2 regions of the Paenibacillus borealis genome follow, and region 1 is predicted to be linked to the other one. Evidence: predicted binding sites of a transcription regulator. Region 1 holds the regulator's gene; the other holds the start of a gene.
The links. Region 1 encodes NrdR, which represses ribonucleotide reductase genes. Its sites were predicted from a motif close to AACACNATATATNGTGTT; they were not measured.
Positions count from the first base shown of each region.

Region 2: a site for NrdR is predicted at 2,966-2,983, ahead of PBOR_RS12865 (adenosylcobalamin-dependent ribonucleoside-diphosphate reductase). Genes of this name have one in related genera too.

Region 1 covers NZ_CP009285.1:2,723,882-2,729,065, reverse strand. Annotated here, with positions in the region: gene PBOR_RS11320 (GNAT family N-acetyltransferase) at 523-1,071, opposite strand; tRNA gene PBOR_RS11315 (tRNA-Lys) at 1,128-1,200, opposite strand; tRNA gene PBOR_RS11310 (tRNA-Ala) at 1,207-1,282, opposite strand; gene nrdR (transcriptional regulator NrdR) at 1,529-2,005, opposite strand; gene PBOR_RS11300 (alpha/beta-type small acid-soluble spore protein) at 2,170-2,388, shown strand; gene PBOR_RS11295 (lytic transglycosylase domain-containing protein) at 2,488-3,051, opposite strand; gene coaE (dephospho-CoA kinase) at 3,051-3,647, opposite strand; gene PBOR_RS11285 (manganese efflux pump) at 3,657-4,388, opposite strand; gene mutM (DNA-formamidopyrimidine glycosylase) at 4,574-5,184, opposite strand, start outside.
Region 2 covers NZ_CP009285.1:3,111,194-3,116,377, reverse strand. Annotated here, with positions in the region: gene PBOR_RS12865 (adenosylcobalamin-dependent ribonucleoside-diphosphate reductase) at 134-2,779, opposite strand; gene PBOR_RS12860 (DEAD/DEAH box helicase) at 3,330-5,075, shown strand; gene PBOR_RS12855 (YqhG family protein) at 5,075-5,184, shown strand, end outside.

The sequences.
Region 1 (5,184 bases):
CCGCCCACTTTTGGCGGATTCAGGGGCACTTTTGCCCCTCATTCCTGCCTGCCGCCCACTTTCAGCGGATTCAGAGGCACTTTTGCCCCTCATTCCTGTCTGCCGCCCACTTTCAGCTGATTCAGGGGCACTTTTGCCCCTCATTCCTGCCTACCGCCCACTTTTGGCGGATTCAGGGGCACTTTTGCCCCTCATTCCTGTCTGTCGCCCACTTTCAGCTGATTCAGGGGCACTTTTGCCCCTCATTCCCGCCTGCCGCCCACTTTTGGCGGATTCAGGGGCACTTTTGCCCCTCATTCCTGTCTGTCGCCCACTTTTGGCGGCCTTTGTTTTTCCAAGCCTCCGACTTCCGGGGATTCTGTGGAATTCCGGATATAAGAACACATTCGTCCTTCAGACGGACCTGCTCCAATTTCCAGAGAAGCTTATCCACAACTGACGAATATCGTAATTTCCTATACAATAAAAAAGAACAGCAGCTCTGCCGTTCTTGGGGACAATCAAGCCTTTCTACTCCCAGGCCTAATCTGTATATCTCGCCATCATATATGTACTGTAATATTTGCCGTCTGACAGGATACGGTCCTTCTTCAGTATCCCTTCAACTTCAAAACCAAGGCTCTGGTACAACTGGATCGCCTTCTCATTGGTTTCCAGAACGCCGCTTAGAATCATCTTGGTGATGCCGTTTGTGTCAGCCCAGGCGATGGACGCTTGCAGAAGATGTTTCCCTACTCCGAATCCCCAATATTGTTGCAAGACTCCTACCCCAAATTCCACCTTGTGCTTAAACCGCTGCAGATCATGTCCTTCACACCGGGAATAACCAATGATTCTGCCGTCCGCTTCCGCAACCAGACATATATTCCGCGGATGGCTCATGTCCCTCCCGATAATTTCTTCAAATCCGGCTTCATCAATAAAAGCCTCTCCCGGCACCCGGTCCATATGCTCGGTCTCCCCGTCAACCTGAAGCCTTACCTCGGACAGAGACTTCGCATCTGCCTTAACTGCTGAGCGGATCGTGTAGGTTAAACCCTTGAATTGGTATTCCTGATTAATAATGATCATGGCAATAATCCTCTCTAGACAGCAAAAAAACGGCATCTCTGCCGTTTCTTCTGTGATGGACTCTCAGGGGCTCGAACCCTGGACAAATAGATTAAGAGTCTACTGCTCTACCAACTGAGCTAAGAGTCCGTAGTATGGTGGAGAATAGGGGGCTCGAACCCCTGACCTCATCGCTGCCAGCGATGCGCTCTCCCAGCTGAGCTAATTCCCCATACGCTTGATTTCGAATCCCATTATGTATTCTGAAATCCATTTTGAGCGGTCCGCTCAAGTCACTTTCAAGTTCGTGTGTTTCGTAGGCGACTTCTATATAATACAGAAATTCGGCATCAGTGTCAACACTTTTATAAAATTAATTAATTTCCTGTGTGCAGGCGCTTCACACAGAGGCCAGCCTCACCATATCAAGGCTAGCCCCTCTATGCCAAGATCGGCACATTACCTCTTCACAAGCCTCCTACAGCCCGTCCAGCTCATCAGTACCCTTAGAGAGCAGTCCCTTCAATTCCTTCATGAACATGTTAATGTCCTTGAACTGGCGGTACACGGACGCGAAGCGGACATAGGCCACCTCGTCTACAGGGTAGAGCTGTTCCATGACCAGCTCGCCGATCTGGCGGCTCTCGATCTCGGCCAGGGCGATGCCGCGCAGGCTTTTCTCGACCTCGGATACGATGACCTCCAGGCGCTCTACAGATACGGGACGCTTCTCACAGGCGCGGATGAGGCCACGGAGGATTTTGTCACGGCTGAACTCTTCCCGGCTGCCGTCTTTCTTGATGACGATCAGCGGAGTCTCTTCAATCATTTCGAAGGTGGTGAAGCGGCGGCTGCACAGTTCGCATTCGCGCCTGCGGCGGATGGACTTATTCTCATTGGCTGGACGTGAGTCAAGCACTTTGGTATTGGTGTGATCGCAGTAAGGGCATTTCATAAGCTTCATCACTTCCTCTTAGTAAGAATGGGTGTGCCCCGCTCCTGATAAACCAGGCAGAACGGGGCTTATGTTAATTTCCAGAAATCACCGTTTATTTGTTGTTATGAATATGGCAAGTCCGGCACATAATACAGTTACCAACCGATAGGAGGTGAACAGCAATGAGCCAAAACAACAGCTCCAATAACCTGGTAGCTCCAAATTCACGCGGTGCCTTGGAACAACTGAAATTTGAAGTTGCCCAAGAACTAGGTATCACCCTCTCCCCAGATGGATACCAAGGCAATAAAACTTCTTACGAAAACGGTTCGATCGGTGGTTACATCACTAAACGTCTTGTAACCCTGGCTGAACAGCAATTGGCAGGTCAATACAAATAACCTGTCTCCATAAGCTTGCCTAAAGAAGTATTGAACGGCCTCCGGGCCGTTTGATGCTTCTTTTTATTTCAGCACAAGCGCAATATTTAAGACAGAGCCTCAGAATTCACTGTAGAGCTCCGTGTATTGGTCATAATAATAAATGACACGCTGTACATAATGGCGGGTCTCTCCGAACGGAATATCCTTCACAGCCGCTTCTGTTCCGTCCCACTTGCCTTCATCCAGCCAGCTCTGTACTTTGCCGGGTCCGGCATTATAAGCGGCTATGACCGCTGTGCGGTTGCCGTCAAACTGCCGCGAAAGCGTAGACAAATACCAGGTGCCCAGTTCGATATTGGAAGAAGGCTCTTCTTTTAGCCGCTCGAGCGATACATCGGGAAGCTTGGCCTTTTCCAGCGCCCACTTGGCGGTATCCGGCATCAGCTGCATCAGTCCGAGTGCACCCTTTTTAGATTCGCGGCCGGTCTTGAAATTGGTCTCCACCCGGATGATTGAAGCCACAAGGAACGGATCCATCTGATAAGTAAGGCTGTGTTTGCGGATCTCATCTTTATAATGTATCGGATAAAACCACGACATCCAATTGGTGCCCAGGAACAGAATCGCTGTGAAGCCGATAAATAGCAGCAGGAGTACTCTTTTTTTGCGCAGCCACTTCATCATGAGAGGCCCAGCCTGTCCCACAGGCCGGCAACCTGCCGCTCCGTAGATCCGGGATCACCGCTGTTGTCAATTACATAGTCGGCTTTCCTGCGCTTCAGTTCAATGTCCATCTGCGATTTCAGCCGGTTCTCGGCTTGTTCCAGCTTCATTCCGTTGCGCGCCATGAGCCGGGCCAATTGGACCCTGCGTGGCACATAGACCACAATGATCTGATCGAATAAATTGTCCAGCTGTGATTCGTAGAGCAGCGGAATATCCACTATGACCAGCCGCTGCGGATCTTCCTGATCTAACGTATACATACGGTCCTTAATTTCTGTGCGGATCGCCGGATGCGTCAGATTGTTCAAGGTTTGAAGTGCCTCCGGATCCCGGAAAACAATCTCACCCAGCCTGTTCCGGTCCAGTGTTCCGTCCGGCTGCAGAATCGACTCTCCAAAAGCCTGTACAGCACCGGCCAGCACCGGATGTCCGGGGAGCATAACCTCCCTGGCGATGACATCGGCATCCACCAGAGCAGCTCCCTTGGCGACAAACAGTGCGGACACGGTGCTTTTCCCGGAAGCAATCCCTCCGGTTAAGCCCATAATCATGTACTCACCTCATAATAGCTTCATTATACCCATTGCAATTAATAATAACGCCGGCAGAACAGCCGCATGCTTCATCCAGTAGCTGCCTGACAATCTCAGTCCTGTCTTCATCCCCAGCAGCAGAAAAGTTCCGCTGAACAATGCGATCATCAGCGAGGTCGACACCGGGCTGAACCCGAGCAGCGCAGCCCCCAGACCGGCGCCGAAGGCATCCAGCGACAACGCAATACCCAGAACCATCGCTTCCATGGAAGAAATGCTTCCGGAAGCATCCATATCGGCGGACGACGGGGTGCGGAGGATCTGAATGACTACTCCCAGATGCCGGAGCTCCAGAGAGAATACAGCCGGCTTCTGCGGCTCAGCCTCCCCCTCCAATGCAGCGGCAGTGGCAGCCGTCTCCAGCAAAGCTTGCCGGTCTGGCACCCTTTCTCCGGCACCCAGCCCTGAATCTCCCTGCTCCTTTTCTTTCTGCGTCAGCATCTGGAACAGCGACCAGCAGCCCATCAAGACCAGAATAACCGCTCCGATACTGGAAGCGGCATGCGGTGAGACCACCTTGGCCAGCAGCACGCCGACCTGCATAGACACACAAATGACTACCCCCGAACAGAGCGAGATAATCATAATTGAGAGCAAAGGAATTTTCATTTTACGCAGTCCATATGTAATGCCAACACCAAATCCGTCCAAACTAAGAGCAAACGCAAGCAGCAGCAATGACAACAATGGGCTCAGCACCCGCAATCCCTCCCGTGAAGAACCGGGACCCGGCGGCCTTGCAAGCCGGGTTCCGTTCGCCTTAATCAGCAATCTTCACACATTATATGGGCGGGACGGGCAGTGAGTGCCTGCCTTTTGATGGAGCATGGACAACACCGCTTAGAATTTCCTTATAATTCCACTACATAAGCCCGGCTGAATACTTACCTTATCTGCACCGGTACAGGCTGGCAGCTCGGACAATAATGCGTGCCCCGGCCGCCGACAACACTTTTCTCAATCAACGTTCCGCAGGTAGCACACGGCTGATCCTTGCGTCCGTATATGCGGTGCTGATCCTGATAATTCCCGCTCTCTCCCTGGCCGTTGACATACGATTTCACTGAGGAGCCTCCCGCATTCACCGCCTCTGTCAAGGTTGCAACGATAGCATGATGCAGCCTGGCCAGATGGTCCTCCGAGAGAGAGTTTGCGGCTTCTTCCGGATGAATACCGGCACGGTGCAGGGATTCATCCACATAAATATTGCCGATACCAACGATATATTCCTGATTCAGCAGCAGCGGCTTGATTTTGGTACTTCTCTTCGAGACAATCTGCTTGAAGCGCTCCAGTGTGAAATCAGCATCCAGCGGTTCCTGTCCCAGCTTGTTCAGCGGCTTCAGCAGCAGATCCTCACCCGGCTGGAACAGATGCATCGTTCCGAACTGGCGCACATCGGTATAACGCAGCTCCGTACCGTCGGTGAAATGGAAAATTACATGAGTATGCTTGTCCAGCGGCTCGCCCTCCCGGTACACCCCGTAACGGCCTT
Region 2 (5,184 bases), 390 kb from region 1:
TTCATGCATTATAATGAATAACCACAAAAAATCTCACTTTTCATGAACCACTTTTCGCAACTTTCATGGTAGTTCTCGCAGCTTTGGTGATCCACCACACACAATATTGTATTAATTACGAGTTCAATCTACCTCACCCGCACCGGCTATACCCGCAATTCCCACATGTCTTGCACCCCTCAATATTAATAAGTGATGCACTTCCGCAGGAAGGGCAGAGATCCCGCGAAGCAGTCGCATGGCTATGCGCACCATGACCTCCGTGTCCATCATCAGTAGCCGTTGCCGGGACACTGGATTTCAGCTCCGCGCTGAGCGCTTCGTTGAAATCAAGCTCCAGTGTAGCTGCGATAGGTGCAGGCACGTGATCGTCATGGGCGTTGTTCAGCACATGGGTTTCCAGGGCCTTAGCCACCGCGTCGGCGATGGATTCGACGCGGTTCGCACCGAAGCCGATCGCGCCGGAGCCGCCGATGCCTTTGAGATGCTTAATCAGCAGCTCCACCTTCTCGCCGTGGTCGCCGTAACGCAGGAACAGCGAGCAGACGCGGCCCAGTGCTTCCGCCATGGCGAAGACGTCGGAGCCGGCTTTACCGACATTCAGGAAGATCTCGGCCGGAATGCCGTCAAGGTCGTTGATGGTAATATACGCCATGCCGAACGGCGTGTTGATCTTATAGGTAGCGCCGCGCAGAACCTGCGGGCGTTTCTTGTATTGTTTGTCCACTACATTAGCCGCAGGCTGTGGTGCGGGAGCGGCCGCTACTGTGACTGGAGCCGGGGCAGCTTCGACTGCAGGAGCTTCAACCGTCTCAACAGCTGCCGGTGTCTCCTGTTTCTCTTCCTTCTTCGTCGTTTCCAGCACCTGCACGTCACGGCTGCCGTCGCGGTAGATCGTTACGCCTTTGCAGCCCAGGTCGAAGGCCATTTCGTATAGCTCGGCGGTTTCTTCGACGGTGAAGTCCGACGGGCAGTTCGCTGTCTTGGAGATCGAGCTATCGACCCAGCGCTGAATCGCAGCCTGTGCACGGATATGATCCTTGGCGGACAGATCCATTGAAGTGACGAAGTATTCAGGCAGCTCTTCACCCGGATGGGCTTCCAGCCATTCCTGGGCAATCGGCACGAACTGTTCGTCATAGCCGAGACGGCTCTGGCGGTAATATTTGAAGGCGAAATAAGGCTCGATCCCGGTCGAAGTGCCGACCATGGTTCCTGTACTGCCTGTAGGTGCCTGGGTAATCACCGTAACGTTGCGCATACCATGTTTACGGATGGATTCGCCGACTTCCGGATAAACTTCGGTGATATTTCTCATGAAGCCGCTCTGCAGGTATTTATCGGTGTCAAAAGCCTGGAACGAGCCCTTCTCGCCAGCGATCTCAGCTGAAGCCAGATACGCTTCGCGGGCCATGAAGCCGTAGAGCTTGTCCAGGAACTCCAGGGATTCCGGACTGCCGTATCGGATATTCAGCTTAATCATCAGCTCAGCCAGACCCATCGTGCCGAGTCCTACGCGGCGTTCAAGCTTCTGGTTGGCTTCATTTTCCGGGAAATGATATGGTGTCTTGTCGATGACATTATCCAGGAAACGCACGGAGTAGCGGGTTGTTGTCGCCAGATCTGCCCAGTCCACATCGTGATTCTCCGCATCGTAGAACTTGGAGAGGTTGACGGCCGACAGATTGCACACACCCCAGCCCGGCAGACCCTGCTCACCGCATGGATTCGTGCAGATGATCGGGTTGAAGTACCAGCTGTTGGACATCTGGTTGTAATATTCCATGAACACTACGCCCGGCTCAGCCGATTTCCAGGCCGATTCGATAATCGTATGCCACACATCGCGCGCTCTGACAGTACGGTAAGGAATGACGCGCCGGCCTTCTGCTTTCCATTTATCCAGATCGCCGTCCCAGATTGTATCGTAATCCGGATCGGTGGTATCCGGGAAGACCAGCTCCCATTCCAGATCCTCCTTGACGGCTTTCATGAAGGCATTGCTCACGCATACCGACAGGTTGGCATTCGTTACCTGCCCCATCGTCTGCTTCACGGTAATGAAGTCCACCACATCCGGATGCCAGTCATTGATCATCAGCATCAGCGCGCCGCGGCGGCTTCCGCCTTGCTCAATCAGTCCGGTTGTATAGCTGAAAAGACCGCCCCAGGACACTGAGCCGCTGGATGATCCGTTCACGCCTCTTACAATCGCGCGGCGCGGACGCAGCGAAGACAGGTTAATTCCTACGCCGCCGCCGCGGGCCATGATCTCGGTCATTTCGGAGAGCGTCTGCATGATGCCCCCGCGGCTGTCTTTCGGGGAAGGTACAACATAACAGTTGAACAGCGTAAGCTCCTCGCTGGCTCCGGCACCTGCCGCAATCCGTCCGCCGGGTACCAGCTTCCAGTCATCAAGAATAGAGCGGAACTTGCCTGTCCACTCTTCCTGAAGCTCGGGAGTCTGCTCTACGGAAGCCATCGCTGCCGCAAGACGGTCCCACATTTCCTCCGGAGTCTTCTCAATATTCAGTGTCAGCTTCTCCACATCCGATTGCACGAGTTCACCGCTGCGGGTCTTCACCGTAACAACCCGGCCGGTGCGCTCAACAATCTCGCCAACCTCCTTGGTTGGGAATTTCGGATCATCCTTCGTCAGGACAAGCACTACATCGCCTACCTTGGCATTATTGCTGTCCGCGTCCTTCCAGGCATAACGGTCCAAAAATATTTTCTCACTCAGCCCCTCAAGACGCTGCTTGCGTTCCACTGTACTCAATAGAAAAACCTCCCGGATGATTGATAGGTAATACTTCCGTTCCTTGGTGTGGGCTTAGACTTTTTGTAACCCACAACAACAACTTCCGGCGCCCGAGTGGCCGCAGCCTGCATGTACAGCGGAAGTTCCTCTTGTCAATAACAAATAACCGCAAAAACCCGCGAATAATCAAATTTTCAAGCTTTTGTAACAATATATTGTATACATCAGCTTTTCAACTATACCACATATTGTATCAGAGTTCTTTTTCCAAAAAAGCGGCCCATGGCGGGAATTTCGTAAAAACGGTAAAAGATAGTGGATTTTCTCCCTCTTTCTCGCTTTTTTACAGGTTCCAGATTGATAAGCTTCCGGGCCCGGAAGACAGATTCCGCCACGGATATTCAAGATCCGCCGAAGCCGCAGCAGCACCAGCAGCAGTACCGCCGCAAGGCTCCGCAAGATTACTCCACGGCAGCAGCCGGAGGATAGCAGGTTATGAAATCTCTCTTTTACGCGCATACTACTGCTACGCATTTCGATATGAAACCGCGCCGGAGGAGGCTGCAACATGACGCAATTATTCCGCAATTCCTTGCCGCAAGGGGGCAGTACGCCTGCCCCGCTGCTGCCTGTTCCTCTGTCCTTTGAGCGTAACTGGCTGCAGGACCTGGAGTCGAAGCTTGATAAAGGCGGACCTTGGGGAGACTGGAGACTATCCCGGCTGGCCGTACAAGGTGAGCAATCGGGACTGGTTACGAGCTTCGATGAGCTGCAGTGTATGAAGCATCTGTCCGGGTTATCCCCGCTTCCACACCAGCTGGATACCGCCCATAAGGTACTGTTCGAGATGTCAGGCCGGGCCATTCTGGCAGACGAAGTGGGGCTTGGCAAGACGATAGAAGCCGGATTGATCCTCAAGGAATATCTGGTGCGCGGGCTTGTAAGTAAAGTTCTGATTCTTGTTCCTGCGTCTCTTGTCCTGCAGTGGGTGCGTGAGCTGAACAGTAAATTCGGTATTTCAGCCGTAGCACAGAAGAAAGCTTACTCCTGGGGCAATGATATTGTTGTCGCCTCCATGGACACGGCCAAACGCGATCCGCACAAGGAAATGCTGCTGAGCCAGGAATTCGACATGCTGATTATCGACGAGGCCCATAAGCTGAAGAATAAGAAATCAACGAACTATCTGTTCGTACAGCAGCTGCGCAAGAAGTACTGTCTGCTGCTCACCGCCACTCCCGTCCAGAATGATCTCGGCGAGCTGTTCAATCTGATCACGCTGCTGAAGCCGGGACAGCTCGGGAACCAGGGGGATTTCGCCACCAATTTCGTGGTCGATAAACGCCAGCCCAAGAACGAGGTCCAGCTGAGGGGCGAGCTCTCCAAGGTGATGATCCGCAACCGCCGCGGCGAGGGTCCGGTGAATTTCACGAAGCGCAAAGTGCGCAATATTCCGCTCACTCTCTCTCTGGAGGAGAAAGAATTATATGACGGCGTCACCGCCTTTGTCAAAGACCAATATCAGGAAGCGGGCGGCAATCTCAGCAGCATGCTCTCCCTGGTGACGCTCCAGCGTGAGGTATGCAGCAGCCGGGATGCCGTGTTCGTCACGCTTGTGAATCTGATTAAGAAGCTTCCGGCGGATTCACCGAAACGCGAGCGTATGATGGGTCTGCTCCAGACGATACGCACGGTCAAGACAAACACCAAAGCGGAGAAAACGATGGAGCTGATCCGTCAAATGAACGAGAAGGTCATCGTCTTCACCGAATACCGGGCAACCCAGGAATATCTGCTGCAATATTTCCGTGAGCATGGACTGCAGTGCGTCACTTACTCCGGCGGGATGAACCGCGGCAAAAAAGACTGGATGATGGACCTCTTCCGCGGCCGCGCCCAGGTAATGATTGCTACGGAAGCGGGCGGCGAAGGGATCAATCTGCAGTTCTGCCACCATATGATCAACTTCGACCTCCCCTGGAACCCCATGCGCGTAGAGCAGCGGATCGGCCGGGTACACCGGCTTGGCCAGGAGAATGATGTAGTCATCTACAATCTCTCTACTGAAGGCACGATCGAGGAGCATATTCTTCACCTGCTGCATGAAAAAATCAATATGTTCGAGATGGTCATCGGCGGGCTGGATGTCATCCTGGAGCGCTTCGAGAAGAAGGAATCCCTTGAGAAAAGCTTATATAAAATCGTCCTCGAAGCCCGCAGCGACGAGGAGCTGCGCAGCGAGCTGGATCAGATTGGTGACACGATCAGCGAGCTGACCCATGCCAATCTGGATGAAAGTGAGGTGGCTCCTTAATGCTGACCCCTGTGGAAGTACGCAAGCAGGTCATGGATTACCTGGAAGCGACAGAATGCACGATTCTCGAATCCTCTCCGATGCATGTGACGGTGAAGCTCTCGCCGCG